DNA from 3 places in the Novosphingobium sp. Sphag1I genome. Region 1 is predicted to be linked to each of the others. Evidence: predicted binding sites of a transcription regulator. Region 1 holds the regulator's gene; each other region holds the start of a gene.
The links. Region 1 encodes LexA, which represses DNA repair genes until DNA is damaged. Its sites were predicted from a motif close to GTTCCNCNCTTGTTCT; they were not measured.
Positions count from the first base shown of each region.

Region 2: the regulator LexA is predicted to act here: its motif matches at 2,499-2,514, upstream of recA (recombinase RecA).
Region 3: the regulator LexA is predicted to act here: its motif matches at 3,801-3,816, upstream of ACZ9HU_RS16290 (ImuA family protein).

Region 1 is NZ_JBWBQS010000003.1:35,602-41,069, reverse strand. Features, by position in the region: gene ACZ9HU_RS03855 (ComEC/Rec2 family competence protein) at 1-1,584, shown strand, start outside; gene lexA (transcriptional repressor LexA) at 1,631-2,314, opposite strand; gene ACZ9HU_RS03845 (molybdopterin molybdotransferase MoeA) at 2,381-3,586, opposite strand; gene moaC (cyclic pyranopterin monophosphate synthase MoaC) at 3,583-4,056, opposite strand; gene ACZ9HU_RS03835 (ADP-ribose pyrophosphatase) at 4,149-4,709, shown strand; gene trpC (indole-3-glycerol phosphate synthase TrpC) at 4,706-5,468, opposite strand, start outside.
Region 2 is NZ_JBWBQS010000004.1:143,954-149,421, reverse strand. Features, by position in the region: gene alaS (alanine--tRNA ligase) at 1-1,165, opposite strand, end outside; gene recA (recombinase RecA) at 1,356-2,429, opposite strand; gene ACZ9HU_RS05805 (response regulator) at 2,537-4,996, opposite strand; gene ACZ9HU_RS05800 (DUF2062 domain-containing protein) at 5,009-5,468, opposite strand, start outside.
Region 3 is NZ_JBWBQS010000014.1:39,923-45,390, forward strand. Features, by position in the region: gene ACZ9HU_RS16280 (error-prone DNA polymerase) at 1-1,564, opposite strand, end outside; gene ACZ9HU_RS16285 (DUF6504 family protein) at 1,561-3,117, opposite strand; gene ACZ9HU_RS16290 (ImuA family protein) at 3,038-3,769, opposite strand; gene ACZ9HU_RS16295 (hypothetical protein) at 3,944-4,477, shown strand; gene ACZ9HU_RS16300 (hypothetical protein) at 4,463-4,681, opposite strand; gene ACZ9HU_RS16305 (hypothetical protein) at 4,854-5,054, shown strand; gene ACZ9HU_RS16310 (conjugal transfer protein TraG N-terminal domain-containing protein) at 5,063-5,468, opposite strand, start outside.

The sequences.
Region 1 (5,468 bases):
CGCGCGGCGTGGTTCAGCGGGTTGGCGGCAACGGGCAGCGCTCTTGGTCCGGTGACGGTCGAATCGGCCCCGCGCGCGCAGGGCCTGTCGCGGATGCGTCATGCGCTGGCCGCACATATCCGCGCCGTTTTACCCGGATCGGCGGGGGGCATGGCCGCAGCCTTTGCCAGTGGTGAGCGCGGAGGTATCACACCACAGGACGAGGCGGCCATGCGTGATGCGGGGCTGACCCATCTGCTCTCCGTTTCGGGCCTTCATGTCAGCGCCGTTGTCGCGGGGGCCTATTTTCTTGCGCTGCGTCTGCTGGCCCTCTGGCCATGGCTTGTTCTGCGGATTCGCTTGCCGATCGTGGCTAGTGGTGCAGGGGGATTGGCCGCGGTCGGATATACGTTGTTGACCGGGGCCGAGGTGCCGACGGTGCGGTCCTGTCTTGGTGCCTTGCTGGCTCTGGCGGCGATTGCGGCCGGGCGACAACCCTTTTCGATCCGTCTTTTGGCCGTGGCGGCGGCTTTTGTGATGCTGCTTTGGCCGGAAGCCGTTATCGGACCCAGCTTTCAGATGAGCTTTGGTTCGGTTCTGGCCATTGTGGCCCTGCATGAAGCGACCCCGGTTCGGGCCTTTCTTGCCCGGCGGGAAGAAGCCTGGGTGATCCGTTTGGGTCGGCACATTGCCATGTTGCTGATGACGGGCATGGTCATAGAATTGGCGCTGATGCCGGTCAGTTTCTATCACTTTCACCGCGCCGGGATCTATGGCTCGCTCGCCAATCTGGTTGCCATCCCGCTGACGACCTTTGTCACTATGCCTTTGATTGCCGCGGGTTTGGTCTTCGATATGATTGGCATGGGCGGGCCGTTCTGGGGCCTTTGCGGCTTGTCGCTGGATGGCCTGATTGGGCTTGCGCGATGGGTGGGCGCGCGGCCCGATGCCGTGACGCAATTGCCGGTCATGGCGGGGGGCACCTATGCTTTCATAGTGCTGGGCCTGTTATGGCTGGCGCTTTGGCGTGGGACTATTCGACTGCTGGGACTGGTGCCTGCGGTCCTTGGTTGCCTGTGGCTGGCATTATCAGCGCCGCCCGATGTCATGATCACGGGTGACGGACGTCAATTGGGATTGATCGATCCGCAAACCGGGCAATTGCTGGTAATGGGTCAAGGGCGTTCAAAATACATTTCGGATGCCATGCAGGAAGTGGCCGGGCTGTCTGGCGCTGTATTGCCGATTGAACAGTGGCGTGGCTCGACCTGCAATCAAAGCTTCTGTCGTGTCACGATCAGGCAAGGAGAGCGGGATTGGGCCATCCTTGCGGCGCGGGGGGAAGGCTTTGTTGACGAAGCGGCGATGGCCAAGGCTTGTGCGGCGGTCGATATTGTCGTCTCACGGGTGGCGTTACAGCCTTCGTGCCGCCCCCGTTTCCTGCGCGCGGATGAGGCGCTGCTCTATCGGACCGGCGGGATGGCGATCTATCTGAACCGACGGAAAATTGTCACTGTGGCGCAGGGGCAGGGGCAACATCCGTGGTGGCGCGCGCCTAGTCTAAAGCAGGATATGACGTCTAAAGCAGGATATGACGATAGGTGATGATTAGGAGAGGGCGTTACAACCCCCTCCCGATCAAGCAGGGTGCTTAATGATACCGGCGGAGCAAGCCGGCCAGCTTGCCTTGAACCTGCACTTCGCCGGGCTGATAATATTGCGGGTCATAGGCCGCATTGGCCGGGTCCAGGCGGACCAGACCGCGTTCGCGCCGCAGATATTTCAGCGTCGCTTCCTCGCCGCGTACAAGGGCGACGACAATCTCGCCTTCGCGCGCAATGTCGGTCTTGCGGATCAGTGCCAGATCGCCGTCCAAAATGCCCGCTTCGACCATGGAATCGCCCGAAACCTCAAGCGCGTAATGTTCGCCCGAACCCAGCAAGGCCGCCGGGACCGGCAGCATGGTCTGACCTTCCATTGCCTCGATCGGAACGCCGGCCGCGATGCGCCCATGCAGCGGGATTTCCACCACGTCATTGGCCGCGGCGGGCACGACAGGCTTGGGTGCCTCGACCACCTTCTTGGGCGGCGCAGCCTTGGCCGCGACCGGCGGGGTGACGTCTTCGGGCTGGCGCAACACTTCCAAAGCGCGGGCGCGGTTGGGCAGGCGGCGGATAAAACCGCGTTCCTCCAGAGCGGAGATCAGGCGATGCACCCCCGATTTCGACTTCAGATCGAGCGCTTCTTTCATTTCCTCAAAGCTGGGCGAAACGCCCGATTCCTCAAGGCTGGCTTGGATGAAGCGCAGCAATTCATGCTGTTTCCGGGTGAGCATTGTGACCTCCCAACGGGGGTGTTGCGTGAACAATTGCGGAACAATTACGCAACCATTGCCCTTACGTCAAGCGCTTCCGCCATTTCCGATCAAATGGATCTTCACCCTATCGCCGGCCGCCGCCGACGGTGCATTCGCCATATGTTCGATCAGGCAATTGCTGGCCGCCATCGCCGCCAGCGCAGAGGAATCGCGCATCGGTCGGGGCAGGACATTTTGGCCGTCCCACCATCCACGGATGAATTCGCGCCTGTCGGCCCCCGGACCCAGCGGTTCGCTCAATTGCGCCATCGCGGTCCTGGGCAAAGGATTGGCCGAACCCTGCATCGCGCGCAGCAGCGGCAGCAGGAACAAATGCGCGGTCACAAAGCTGGACACCGGATTGCCGGGCAGGCCGATCACGATCTGATGCCCGCGCGTCGCCACCAGCAGGGGTTTGCCGGGCCGGATCGCGACCTTCCAGAAATCGACCTGCGCGCCCCAATTCAGCAAGGCGGGCTGGATCAGGTCGTGATCGCCCACCGATGCGCCGCCGCTGGTGACAATCACATCAACATCGCCTGCACGCGCCAAGGCGGCGTCCAGCGCAGACAGATCATCGGCCACTGGTCCAAGGCGCAGGATGTCTCCGGCCACGCCTGATGCCATCGCCGCCAACATTGCGCCGTTGCTGGCGGGCAGGCGGTGGGGCGGGCAATCGAGGCCGGGCGCCACCAATTCATCCCCGCTGTCCAAAATGGCCAGACGCGGGCGGCGATGGACCGAAAGTTCTCCATGGCCCGCCGCGATGGCTAAGGCCATTTGCGCCGGCCCGATCCTTGTGCCTGCCGGCAAGACCTCGTCGCCATGGCTAAAGTCCAGCCCCTTGCGCCGGATATGCCGTCCTTCGGGTTGGGGCGGCGTTCCGGTCAGGGTCAGGCGGTCGCCGTCCCTTGCTGCGTCCTCCTGACACAGGACGATTCCGGCGCCATCGGGCACCATTGCGCCCGTGGAGATACGAATGGCCTGTCCGGGCTGAACGGTGCCGCCAAAGGGGTGCCCTGCCGCGCTTTCACCCACGACGGTCCACGGCCCGCCCAGATCGCCGGGGGCCAGAGCATAGCCATCCATGGCCGAAAGATCAGCCGCCGGTTGTGTCCGGCGGGCCAGCAGCGGCTGGGACAGGTAACGCCCTAGCGAGGCCTCAATTGGCACGGTTTTGGCGGCCGTCGGAGTGGCCAGAGCCAGAACTCGCGCCTGCGCCTCTTCAAGCGGCAAGGGCGCGCGCGTCATAGCTCTGCTTTCCAGTCGCCGGATTTGCCGCCCCGTTTTTCGATCAGGCGCACTTCTTCGATGACCATGCCTTTGTCGATCGCCTTGGCCATGTCGTAAATCGTCAGAAGGGCAAGCGAAGTGGCGGTCAAAGCCTCCATTTCAACCCCCGTCTTGCCGGTCAGGCTGGCCATGGCGGTGGCGCGGATCGCGCCTTCCTCGACGATGAAATCGACGGTCACGCTGTGCAGGGGCAAGGGATGGCAAAGCGGGATGAGATCGGCGGTTTTCTTGGCCGCCATGATCCCGGCGATGCGCGCAGCGGCCAGAACGTCGCCTTTGGGCACATTGCCATCGCGTATCGCGGCCAGCGCCGCCGCGTTCATGCGGATACGGCCAGAGGCAATCGCAATCCGCGCGGTCTCAGCCTTGGCGCCGACATCGACCATGCGGGCATGGCCTTGGGCATCGAGATGGGTCAATTCGCTCATGCTTCTCTCTTGCCAAAGCGGAGGCATCAGGCAACGAAGAAATGCGCAAACTGCGATAGAGTCATGCCAAGTTTTTGAGGGACCGAACAAATATGGCGGAAATTATTGCCCGGCATTTGATCTATGATGGATGGTATCGGTTTTTTCGGCTGGAATTGCGGATGCCTGACGGCATGATTTCCGAAAGGCATCTGATCGATAATGGACAGGCTGTCGCGGTTTTGCCTTATGACCGGGAACGCCGCGTGGTGATGTTGGTGACCCAGCCGCGCGCGGCGGTGCTGGATGCCGGGGTGGCGCCTCTGCTCGAAGCGATTGCGGGCGGGCTGGATGGGGCCGTGCCCGAAGCGCGCATTCACAAAGAAGCGATGGAGGAGGGCGGCGTTCGCCTATCCACGCTGGAACCGGTTTCCAATATCTGGCCCATCCCGCCGCTGTCGACGGAACGGGTCATGCTGTATCTGGCGCAATATACCGCCGCCGATCGCGTGGGCGATGGCGGGGGAGCAGAAGACGAGGATGAGCATATCAACGTCGTTGAGATTGGCCTCGACGCGTTGCGTGACATGGTGATGGACGGCACGCTGGAAGATGCCAAAACGCTGATCCTGGCACAGGCGCTGATGCTGCGTTATCCAGAGCTTTGGAGTTAAAGCCCGAGCAAGGCCTTCGTCGCCGCCGTCACGTCCTCTTGCCGCATCAGGCTTTCCCCCACAAGGAAGGTGCGCGCCCCGCAAGGGGCAAGGCGCAGCAGATCGGCATGGGTGTTGATCCCGCTTTCCGCCACCAGCAAGGTCCCCTCCGGCGCGAGAGCGGCGAGGCGCTCGGTCGTCGAAATGTCGGTTTTGAAGGTCTTGAGATTGCGGTTGTTGACCCCGATCAGGCGCGATTGGAGGTTGGCGGCGCGGGCCATTTCTTCCTCGTCATGCACCTCGACCAGAACCGACATCGACCGTTCGATGGCGGCGGCCTCGATTTCAAGCATTTGCGCGTCGGACAGGGCGGCGACGATGATCAGGATGGCGTCCGCACCGATGGCGCGGGCCTCGGCCACCTGCCACGGATCGACCATGAAATCCTTGCGCAGCACCGGCAGATCACAGGCCGCGCGCGCGGCAATCAGGTAATCCTCATGCCCCTGAAAATAGGGCGCGTCGGTCAGGATCGACAGACAGGCCGCCCCGCCCGCCTGATAGGCGCGAGCGTGAGCGGGCGGATCAAAATCGGCGCGGATCAAACCCTTGGAAGGGCTGGCCTTCTTGATTTCGGCAATCAGGGCGAAACCATCGGCGGCCTTTGCGCGCAGGGCAGCTTCAAACCCGCGCGTCGGTGTCTGCTCGCTCGCACGGGCATCCAGATCCGCGATGCTGGCCAAAGGCTTGCGCGCGGCGACTTCTTCACGCTTGGTGTCG
Region 2 (5,468 bases), on a different contig from region 1:
AGGCCGTTTCACCGGCCAAAGTACCGCCCTCGCCCAAACCATCGGTGGCTTCATCAAGCAGCTTCAGCCCCTTGTCGAGCGTCTGGCGGAACTTGGTTTCCTCACGCTCCAGCACTTCCTGAATCAAAGCCTGCGCACGTCCCAGCTCCGGATAAGCCGCGCCCATTTCGGTCACCAGTGCGGGCACCAGACGGTGCATCAACGGATCCTTGGCGCCCAGCAGATGCGCATGACGCATCGCCCGACGCATGATGCGGCGCAGAACATAACCGCGACCTTCATTGCTGGGCAGAACGCCATCAGCCAGAAGGAAGCTGGTCGAACGCAGGTGGTCGGCAATCACACGATGGCTGGCGCGCGTATCGCCCTCTGCCTTCACACCCGTCAGCGATTCGCTGGCCGAGATGAGAGCCTTGAATGTATCGATGTCGTAATTGTCGTGCTCGCCCTGCATGACCGCCGCGATACGTTCCAACCCCATGCCGGTATCAATGCTGGGCTTGGGCAGGCTTAGGCGCGTGCCGTCAGCCTGCTGCTCGAACTGCATGAACACGAGGTTCCAGATCTCGATGAAGCGGTCACCATCTTCCTCCGGCGACCCCGGAGGACCGCCCCAAATGTGATCGCCATGGTCAAAGAAAATCTCGCTGCACGGACCGCAAGGCCCGGTGTCGCCCATCGACCAGAAATTGTCACTGGTCGGAATGCGAATGATGCGATCATCCGAAAGACCGGCGATCTTTTGCCACAAGCCAAAGGCCTCATCATCAGTGTGATAGACCGTGACCAGCAGCTTGTCCTTAGGCAGGCCCCACTCCTTGGTCAGCAAGGACCATGCATGCGTGATCGCCTGTTCCTTGAAATAGTCGCCAAAGGAAAAATTTCCCAGCATTTCAAAGAACGTGTGGTGACGCGCCGTATAACCGACATTGTCGAGGTCATTGTGCTTGCCGCCCGCACGAACACATTTCTGGCTGCTGGTTGCCCGCGGGATCGCGCGCGTTTCAAGACCCGTAAAGACGTTCTTGAACGGGACCATGCCTGCGTTCGTGAACATCAATGTCGGATCGTTATACGGCACGAGCGGCGCGGACGGCACCACATCATGGCCGTTCGAGCCAAAATATTCGAGGAAGGAGCGGCGGATTTCGTTCGTCGAGATCATGGGGCCTGCCGATAAGCTACCAAAGGGCGGTGGACAAGCAGGAAGGCGCATTCAGAGCCATCGTTTTTGCCGAACAGAGCAATCTTTTGCCCAGTTTCCGCTGTTCAGCCCTACTTGCATTCTAAAAAAACAGGGGCGTGAGCGTCAATTCCGCCCACACCCCCGCGTTTTCAACCATCAACCAAAGGAATCACGCGTCATCTTCGGCCTCGGGACCGGCCATCATTTCACCGGCCAACCCTTCGGTCTGCGCACGAATGGCATTTTCGATCCGGTCACGCACTTCGGGGTGTTCGCGCAGATAGTTCTTCGAATTCTCGCGTCCCTGACCAATGCGGATCGAATCATAGCTGAACCATGCACCGGCCTTTTCAACGATCCCGGCCTTCACACCCAGATCGAGGATTTCACCGATTTTGGAAATGCCTTCGCCATACATGATGTCGAACTCGACCTGCTTGAAGGGCGGCGCCACCTTGTTCTTCACCACCTTCACGCGGGTGGCGTTGCCGACGATATCGTCGCGATCCTTGATCTGACCCGTGCGGCGAATGTCGAGACGCACCGACGCATAGAACTTGAGCGCATTGCCGCCCGTCGTGGTTTCCGGATTGCCGTACATCACGCCGATCTTCATGCGAACTTGGTTGATGAAGATGACCATACAACGCGAACGGCTGATCGAACCGGTCAGCTTGCGCAGCGCCTGGCTCATCAGACGCGCCTGAAGGCCCACATGGCTGTCGCCCATTTCACCTTCGATTTCGGCCCGCGGCACAAGGGCGGCAACCGAGTCGACCACCAGCACGTCAATCGCGTTCGAACGCACCAGCGTATCGACGATTTCCAGCGCCTGTTCGCCCGTATCGGGCTGCGACACGATCAGATTGTCGATATCGACGCCCAGTTTCTTGGCATAAACCGGATCGAGCGCGTGTTCGGCATCGACAAAAGCCGCCGTCCCGCCGCCCTTTTGTGCCTCTGCAATCGCGTGCAGCGCCAGAGTCGTCTTACCCGAGCTTTCGGGACCATAGATTTCGATAATACGCCCACGCGGCAAACCACCGATGCCCAGAGCAATATCAAGGCCCAGCGATCCGGTGGAAACGGCCTCCACCTGCATGGTTTCCTTGGCCCCCAGACGCATGGCAGATCCCTTGCCAAACGCCCGATCAATTTGTGCCAGAGCGGCTTCCAGCGCCTTTTGACGGTCCATGCTGTCCTTGTCCTTGCCTTCTTGAATCAGCTTGAGTTGAGCTGCCACATCCCGTCTCCTTGCTAAGGCGCTGTTGCCAAAGGTCAACACGGCATTGTGTATCGGATTTGTTCCAACGGAACAAGGGTGGAACAAAATTATTCCAACCGACCCGCTCAACCCTTCTTCGCGGCCCGTTTGGCCAACACTCCTGCCACTTTTCCAGCAATCTGACTTACGGAAAAAGGCTTAGCTATGAAGTGCATATTCTCGATATCGATCTCGCGGCGCAACTGCTCCTCGGCATAGCCGGACATGAACAGGACGGGCAAACCGGGTTCAACCGCGCGAATCGCCCGCGCCATGGCGGGGCCATCCATCGCGGGCATCACCACGTCCGAAACGATCAGGTCGAACATCGCCGCCCCTGATTCGCGCCTTGCCATCACCGCTTCAACGCCCTCTTCACCGTCACTGGCGGTTGTCACCTGATAACCGGCCCTGCTCAACGCCCTTTCCGCCACGACGCGCACGGCGTCCTCATCCTCAACCAAAAGGATATCGCCGCCGCCCGCCCAATGGGTCACTTCCTCACGCGGGCGCACCACGGTTTCCACCGCGCCATGATGTACCGGCAAATAGACCGTAAACCGTGCGCCCGCCGGAACCCCATCCTGCGCGGCAACATTGTCGGCAAAAATGAAGCCGCCCGATTGTTTTACAATGCCATAGACCGTCGAGAGGCCCAATCCCGTCCCGCGCCCCTGCTCCTTCGTGGTAAAGAACGGCTCCCAGATCTTGCCCAGAATATCGGCCGGAATGCCGCCGCCCGTGTCACGCACAACCAACGCCGTGTAATCGGCAATCGGCAGAATATCGCTGCCCATAGCGCGAACATCGGCCGCCGGAACCCGCCGCGTGGCCAGGATCAACGCCCCGCTGCCGTCGCCGCCCGCCTTGCGAGAGGCCTCCTGCATGGCATCGCGCGCGTTAACCACCAGATTGACGATGACCTGCTCCAACTGCGTCGGGTCGGCCCGCACCGCGCCCAGATCGCGGTCATGGCTGACCTGCAACTGGATCTTTTCGCCGATCAGGCGACGCAGCATTTGCGTAATATCCGACACGATATCGGGCAATTGCAGGACCTGTGGGCGCAGGGTCTGCTGACGACTAAACGCCAGCAATTGACGGGTCAGGCTGGCCGCTCGGTTTGAATTGGCGCGGATCTGTTGAATGTCGTCATAGTCGCTGTCACCCGGCGTATGGCGCAGCAGCATCAGGTCGCATGTGCCGATAATCGCGGTCAGCACATTGTTGAAATCATGCGCAACACCGCCCGCCAACTGGCCCACTGCCTGCATCTTGGTGGCCTGCGCCACCTGCCGCTTGAGCCGCGTTTCCTCGGTATTGTCGGTCAGGCCCAGCAGCACCGCCGCCTCCCCCAAACCGCGCACACCGGCCAGAGACAGCGAGACCGGATCATCCGGTTGCGCAGACAAACGCACCGCAACGTCCCCGCTGGTCGCCGCGCCATAGCCGAAACGGCGCACTGCATCCGACAAGGCCGCCTTATCCTCACGCACGACCAAATCGGTGGGATAGGTCGGAACCGCCTGCCCCTCCCGACCCGCAGCGCGCATGAAGGCCGCATTGGCAAACAACAGGCGGCCATCACGGTCCGCCATCGCCAGCCCCAATGGCAATCCGCCCAACAAAGCCTGCAAATGCGGCACCGCCGCGCTCACCTCACCCGAACCGCCAAGGCCGACGCCCTGATCAACCAGCAGCATCAATGAAGGGCTGAGTTGTGGGTCGGCCGGGGCCGGACCATCGGGATCGACCAGAGGCAGATAGAATAACGTCAAAGGCACCGAATGTTTGACATCATGCGCCCAGAAAATCCGGTCCTGCTCATCCTGAGTCAACAGGCCGATGAAGGGTTGGCCAAGCAACATCCCGTCGCCGCCCGACCTTTGCGCAAAGGCCTTGTTCACCGCACGCAGGCTGCCGTCCGTTTCGACAACCGCCGCACAAAAACCGGCATGGCCCAAAACGACGCCCAATTTGCCGTTCAGATGGTCGCACAGCGCATCGACCGGATCGGTAACCGCCAAACGATGAAGCCGCCAAATCAGGTAAGCCTCGCCCCGCCCCGCACGGGTCACTGCAATCCGCCAATAGCCGCCATCAGGCCCCAGCAGACCATCCGAAGTGCTGGCCCCGTCGCGCCAAGCCGAACGTGCCAATTCTTCCAGCACCGCGGCGGCGCCCTCACCAAAAGGCAAGGCAGGAGGCGCCCAGGCCCCGAATGCATTTTCAAATGATCCATTGGCGCAGACCAGACGCCCCGCCCGGTCCACCAACGCTACCGCCGAATCGCCCTCAATGGCGGCAACTGTCACCGACCAGTCGGGCTCAACCACCTCGGCTTCTTGCGCGCCGCCGCGCGTCCGGCCCAGTACGAACACCACCGCGCCCAGAACCAGCGCCCCGCCAACAAAGCCGGCCACCGCGCCCCATTGCCCCGTCGCCAACCACACCAGAGCGGCGCTGACCACCAGCGCCCCGCCGATCAGCAACAGTTCCATGACCGGCGCAGTCGTTTGGCCGCGCTCCTGTTCCCCCGACATCATCATCCCGTTTCGCTATGCTCTGGCGCGGCTTTGGCGACGCGCCTTGCGCACCATCACCACCCGCCGCCAGATCAAAGCCGCCAACACATAACCCACCGCTGCCGAAACCAGAGAGATCGTCCCCAGCCCGACCACCAGCGCCGGCGCGCCGTCCGACAAGAGCCATTGGCCCCACGCGCGCATGCCCGCTCCGCTGCGATAGAGATGGTCCAGAGTGTTCAGATCGGCGTGAAATCCGAAATTATTGCCCACCGAAATCGCGCCCACCAAAATGAAGGGCGTCGTGGCCGGATTGGACAAAAAGGTCATGGCGCCCGCCAGCGGAATATTCCCCCGCCACGGCACGCACATCAGCGCCGCCCCGACCAATTGCACGCCGGGGATCAGCGCGAATATGCCCACCAAAAGGCCAACGGCCACGCCGCGCGGGACGCTGCGCCGGTTAAAACGCCACAGATCGGCGCGCAGCACC
Region 3 (5,468 bases), on a different contig from region 1:
TATCGTCTTTGTCCCATTCGATCACCTGTCGATCTTCCATCGCAGCCGGCTCGATGGGCACCAATTCGTCGAGCCGATCGCGCGTCAGCACGAATCCGCCAGGATGCTGCGACAAATGGCGCGGCGTATTGATGAGCTGACGGGCCAATTCCAGGGTCAGCACCAGGCGCCGGTCGGCGAGGTCCAGATTGAGCTCTTCCGCGTGTTTTTCCTCGACGCCATCCTGGCTCCATCCCCAGACGGACCCGGCCAGACCCGCCGTCATGTCCTCGCTCAGGCCGAGCGCCTTGCCGACTTCGCGGACCGCGCCCCGCGCGCGATAGCGGGTCACGACGGCCGTCAGCGCCGAGTGCGTGCGGCCATAGGTCTCATAAATCCACTGAATCACTTCCTCTCGGCGCTCATGCTCGAAATCGACGTCGATATCGGGCGGCTCGCGCCGCTCGGCCGACACGAAGCGCTCGAACAGCAATTCCGAGCGCACCGGATCGATCGAGGTGATGCCCAGCACATAGCAAACGGCACTGTTTGCGGCCGACCCGCGTCCCTGGCAGATAATTTCGCGCCGCCGCGCCTCGGTCACGATGGAATGGACGGTCAGGAAATAGGGCGCATACTCAAGGTCCGCGATGAGCTTCAGCTCGTGGATCAGTTGCGAGCGCACCTTGTCGTCGACCCCGTCGGGATAGCGGTCGGGGGCCTTCTCCCATGTCAGCCGCTCCAGCTCCTCCTGCGGCGTCCGGCCGGGCACATTGATCTCATCCGGATATTGGTAACGGAGCTCCTCAAGGCTGAAACTGCACCGCGCCGCGATCTCGAGCGTGCGAGAGACGGGCGACGCATCCTTTAGATAGCGACGGAACAGCCGCTCCATTTCCTGACCGGTCTTGAGATGCCGATCGGCGAACCGCTCGCGCCGAGCGCCCAATTCGTCGATCGTGCATTTCTCCCGGATGCAGGTGACAACATCCTGCAGCATGCGGCGCTCTGGCGCGTGGTAGAGCACGTCATTGGTCGCGACCGTAGGAACGCGAGCCGCAGCCGCCAGGTTCGCGAGATCACGCAGCCGGATCGCATCTTTCGGTCGCCGCCGGATCGTCAGAGCCAGATAGGCACGGTCGGCGAAAATCCGTTTCGTTCGCGCAAGGGCGGCCTCGGTGCCGACGTCTGCCCGGTCAGGGCTCAGGATCGCGATCAGCCCGTCATTCCATTGTTCGACATCCGACCAGTCGAGATGACAGGCGCCCTTGCCGCCGCGTTCCTTGCCTATGCTGAGTAGTCGGCACATTCGGCCATAGGCTGCGCGGTCCGTCGGGTAGAGCAGTAGGGCCGTGTCGTCGCTCAGATCGATCCTGCATCCGATGATGGCACGAACGCCGGTGGTTCGTTCGGCATCCCAGGCCCGGACGATGCCGGCGACCGATCCTCGATCAACGACGCCGAGAGCAGGCAATCCGAGCAATGCGGCCGCGGCGAACAGCTCCTCAGGGGATGATGCGCCCCTCAGGAAGCTGAAGTGCGTCGTAACCTGCAGCTCGACATAGTTGGCGTCGACCTCGCTCATGCGAACGCACCGTGGATGAACCAGCGCATGGTGCCCGTAGCCGGATTTACGCCGTCACCGAGCCGGAACAGCCAGTATCGACCGCCTGTCTCGGTCTCGACCTGATAATAATCCCGGACGATCAGCGCCTTGTCGGCCTCATTGCCGCTCTCGCGCCACCATTCGCCGTGCAAGCGTTCCGGACCATCGCCTCGGGTCACCCGATAGCGCTTTCGACGCCACACGAAGAGGCGAGGGGCATCGTCTGGCAGCAGGGCAACCACGTCGATTGGCTCGGGTCGATCCAACATGCGGGCGGGACGAGGGAGGTCATCGTCCCACTGGGCGCCGCTATCTTTCGCAAGGGCAGGCATCGCGATGATCGAGCGCTCAGGCATACTGCTCGCGTGCGGCGCGGCGCGATGCAGGCTCCGTGGACCAAAGCGGTTGGCCAGCGCATCGACCAGAGAGGCGAGGTTCGGCCCGCGACGCGGGCTTTCCAACCCTTCGTCCTGTTGGGCCGCGAGCGCGTCAGCCAGCGGCGTCACGAGGGTCATTGCCTCAATGCCAAGCCCTGGCTCGACCGTCTCGATCTTAGCGCACAGCAATTTCGCGAGATGGCCTGCGTCGCGGGATGCGGTTGCGGTCCCGATGCGGATCGCCTGATTGTGGCCGTCCACACGGTGGAAATAGCAATCCAATCGGCGAGCGCCCTTGCCGATACAGGTGAGCTGCCCCACCACATCGGCAACGAGATCGCCGATCACCTGGGCGAAGGCTTCAGGTGTCGCGATCGGCTCCATGAAACCTCGACGGGCCCGCGGCAGATGTTCAGGGTAGATCGGCTCGATCGGCTCGGGCACGAAGCCGAGCGCCTGATCCAGCCGCCGATGCAATTCGCGGCCGAACCGTTTGGCGAGAGGGCCGCGCGGCGCACCGATGAGCTGTTCGATCCGCTCAAATCCGAGCTTGCGCAAACCTTCGACCTCGCGTCCTGGCAATCGCAACGCCGATATCGGCAGGATGGAAATGGCAGTGCGGTGTCCGCCCGGTTCGATCGTGACCGGCCGGCCGGCGGGTACATGCCGCGCAACGGCATGGGCGCAGCCCGCGGTGTCGGCCACAGCGATCTGGAGAGCCAGCCCCGACGCAGCAACACGGCGATGGAGATCCTTGAGCAGCGCCTTCTCGGTGCCAAAGAGACCCGCGCAGCCGGTGATGTCGAGCCAGATTCCGTCGGGCGCATCCGGTGATACGAAGGGTGAGTATCGGCGGCCCGCCCATAGCGCGAGATCGCGAAGTCCCTGCAGGTCGCCCTCCGGGTCGGCATCGACGACCTGCAATTCAGGGGCAAACGCTCGGGCCTTCGTCACGGTCATGCCGACGCGGATACCGAGCGCCTTAGCCTCGGCATCGACGGCAGCAATGACTTTCCTGCCGTGATCGGACACCGCGGTCACCAGCGGAAGATCAAGGACCAGGCCGTCACGGCACTCAGGCGACAATTTTGCGATCTTCCGCCGCAGCCGGTCGGTCGACCAGTGCGGCAGGAAGAGCGATACGACCCGTCGCATCGCACGCCTCCACGATCCAGGCGTGCGGATTACCACCGCGCACACGTTCCAAATCCACATGCCAACGAGGGCGACCCAGGCTCGGCAGACCGAGATCTTCGCTTGGTGAAGCGGTGATCCGCCAGCGTGTCATCGCTGCCGTCCCTTCGGCGACCTGTTCGGCCTTCGCCGCGCGACGAAACACGAAGGCCGCTACACCCGAGCTTTCCGCCGCCAATTGCAGGCGCTTCGATGCAGTAGTCGAATATTTCCCGACTTCGCCAACCACACCGGCGATGCAAGGGTGACGCAGGCACTCCTCCATCGCGAGCAGGACATTGGTGTCGCTGCCGGCCTCGACATAAATGACCCGATCTGGATGAAGACCGGCGAGATGAAGGGCAGGGGCAAACAGGTCGCGCCAGCGCAGGCACCAGAAGACGGGACCTTCCATTCGCGCCAGGATTCCCGCCAGAAAGACCGTCGCACTCGCCTCGTCTGCGAGATCGGGACTGCCCATCATTTCATGGAGAGCGCCTGCAGCAATGCCTCCGCCCGGCAATCGCTGATCCAGTTCGTCGATGCCGAACGGGATCGCTTCGCGCTGAACGCCTACGCCCTCGATACGCGCGATGCGCGCTCGCAAATCTTCAAGGACGGTTGATTGACGCATAGCATTCAGGAGACTCGGGACTCGTTGATTCGTTCCTTATTTGTTCTCGCTACCGGCAATGAGTCAAGCGGCTCGGATGGGCAGCTTCCGAAGCCTGTGGAATCTGCGAGAAAAATGTCGTCGTCCGTCCATTGTGGGATTCACATCTGCCCGAACGCAGCGTAGATTCATGCTATGTTCCATCAGGCCGACCTATTCGAAGCATCCGCCGAACCCGCCCGAGGGTTGGATACGCCAGGACTGTTGGCGGCGATCGCCGCTGCTTCGCCGCGGCCAAAATTCTCCTATCTGCTCCTTCAGCTCCTCGAGGAGGTGGCTGACGAAAAGGGCAGCGCCGGACCGAGCGTGGTGGTGAATGGCGACGCCGTGCCCGTCCGCGACTGGCTATGTGATGCCCTGGTCCCGATGGCCCAGCGTGCGCCTTGGCGCCGCTCGACGATCGAGACCGTGCGCGCCGCGCTCGAACAGGCTGATGAGTTACCGGCCGATCCGGCGCAGGCCGATCGCATGGTCAAGGAAAAGGTACGCGAGCGGGTTCGCCAATCGGGTCGCTGCAATGTCAGCCGTGCGGTGTCAGACCTGTGCCGCGGCGGCCTCCTGCGACGCCACTATCAGGGCTACAAGGTGGACCACCAGAACCGGGGCGCCCAGCGCGAGGCGGTCTACACGATCATGCCCGACGCCTTGGCCGCATTACGCCGGCGTTGAGTAACCTGTAATCGCGAGATCGGCATCCATCGCCGTCGCACGGACCAGGCGATCGGGCATCTGCAACAATTTCTCGGCCGCGGCGATGATCGCTTCGGCTTCGGTGGGATAGGATTCGGCCGAGCTGATCGATACCCCGTCGGGCAGTGCGATCGTTGCCTGAAATCCGTTGCCTTTAGGCGTCGCGCTCAATCGGACTTCCATGAAAGGTCTCCGCGGTGTATCGGGACTGATATTCCTATAAGATACTGATATTTAACATAATTCTTATTATCGCTCTACAAATTTCAAATTCCGGCACCGCCCCTAGTCGGGCCATTCTCGTTTGTAAAAGACGACACCAGATGATAATATTGCGGCCGGATGGAAGCCATCAATGTTAGACACAACGACCTACTTACTGACCCAGAATAACCCGGCGGGCCCGATCTTGCGTCCTGCCGAGCCGATGGCACATGAGCTTTTCGACAACAGCGATGACGATCTTAGCGAGCCCTCACATGGCCGCGTGATTGGTGGATTGATATCTCTCGTGCTGCTCGTGGCGACCGGCGCCTATTTTTATCTGACGCTCTAACCGCAACCTTATTTCCGCAAGTCCGGATCGGTGAAGAAGCCGCGATCGAGTTCTCGGCCCACCTCTGACTGGAGGTCTGCGTTTGCTCCTCCGCGACTGGTGCGCGCCGCCTGCGCTGCCCCCCGGTCGCCCTCAAGCCTGGTTTGACCGTCGGAAATGATCCGGGCCGCAGCACCGGGATCACCCGAGCCTCCGCCCTTCCCGATCCCGCTCACGCCATGGGGACGATACGATCCGCGCACACCGCCGGCGTCGAGATTGATGCGATTGACGTCGACCAGCGACGGATCCTTGACGTCGCCGCTGATCTCCGACCACAGACTGTCGCGCTTCTCCTGGGCCCATTGCTGGATCAGCTGATCGCGCACGGTGCGCTGCTGCGAGGTCAGATCGGTAGCCCAAAGTTCCGGCGCA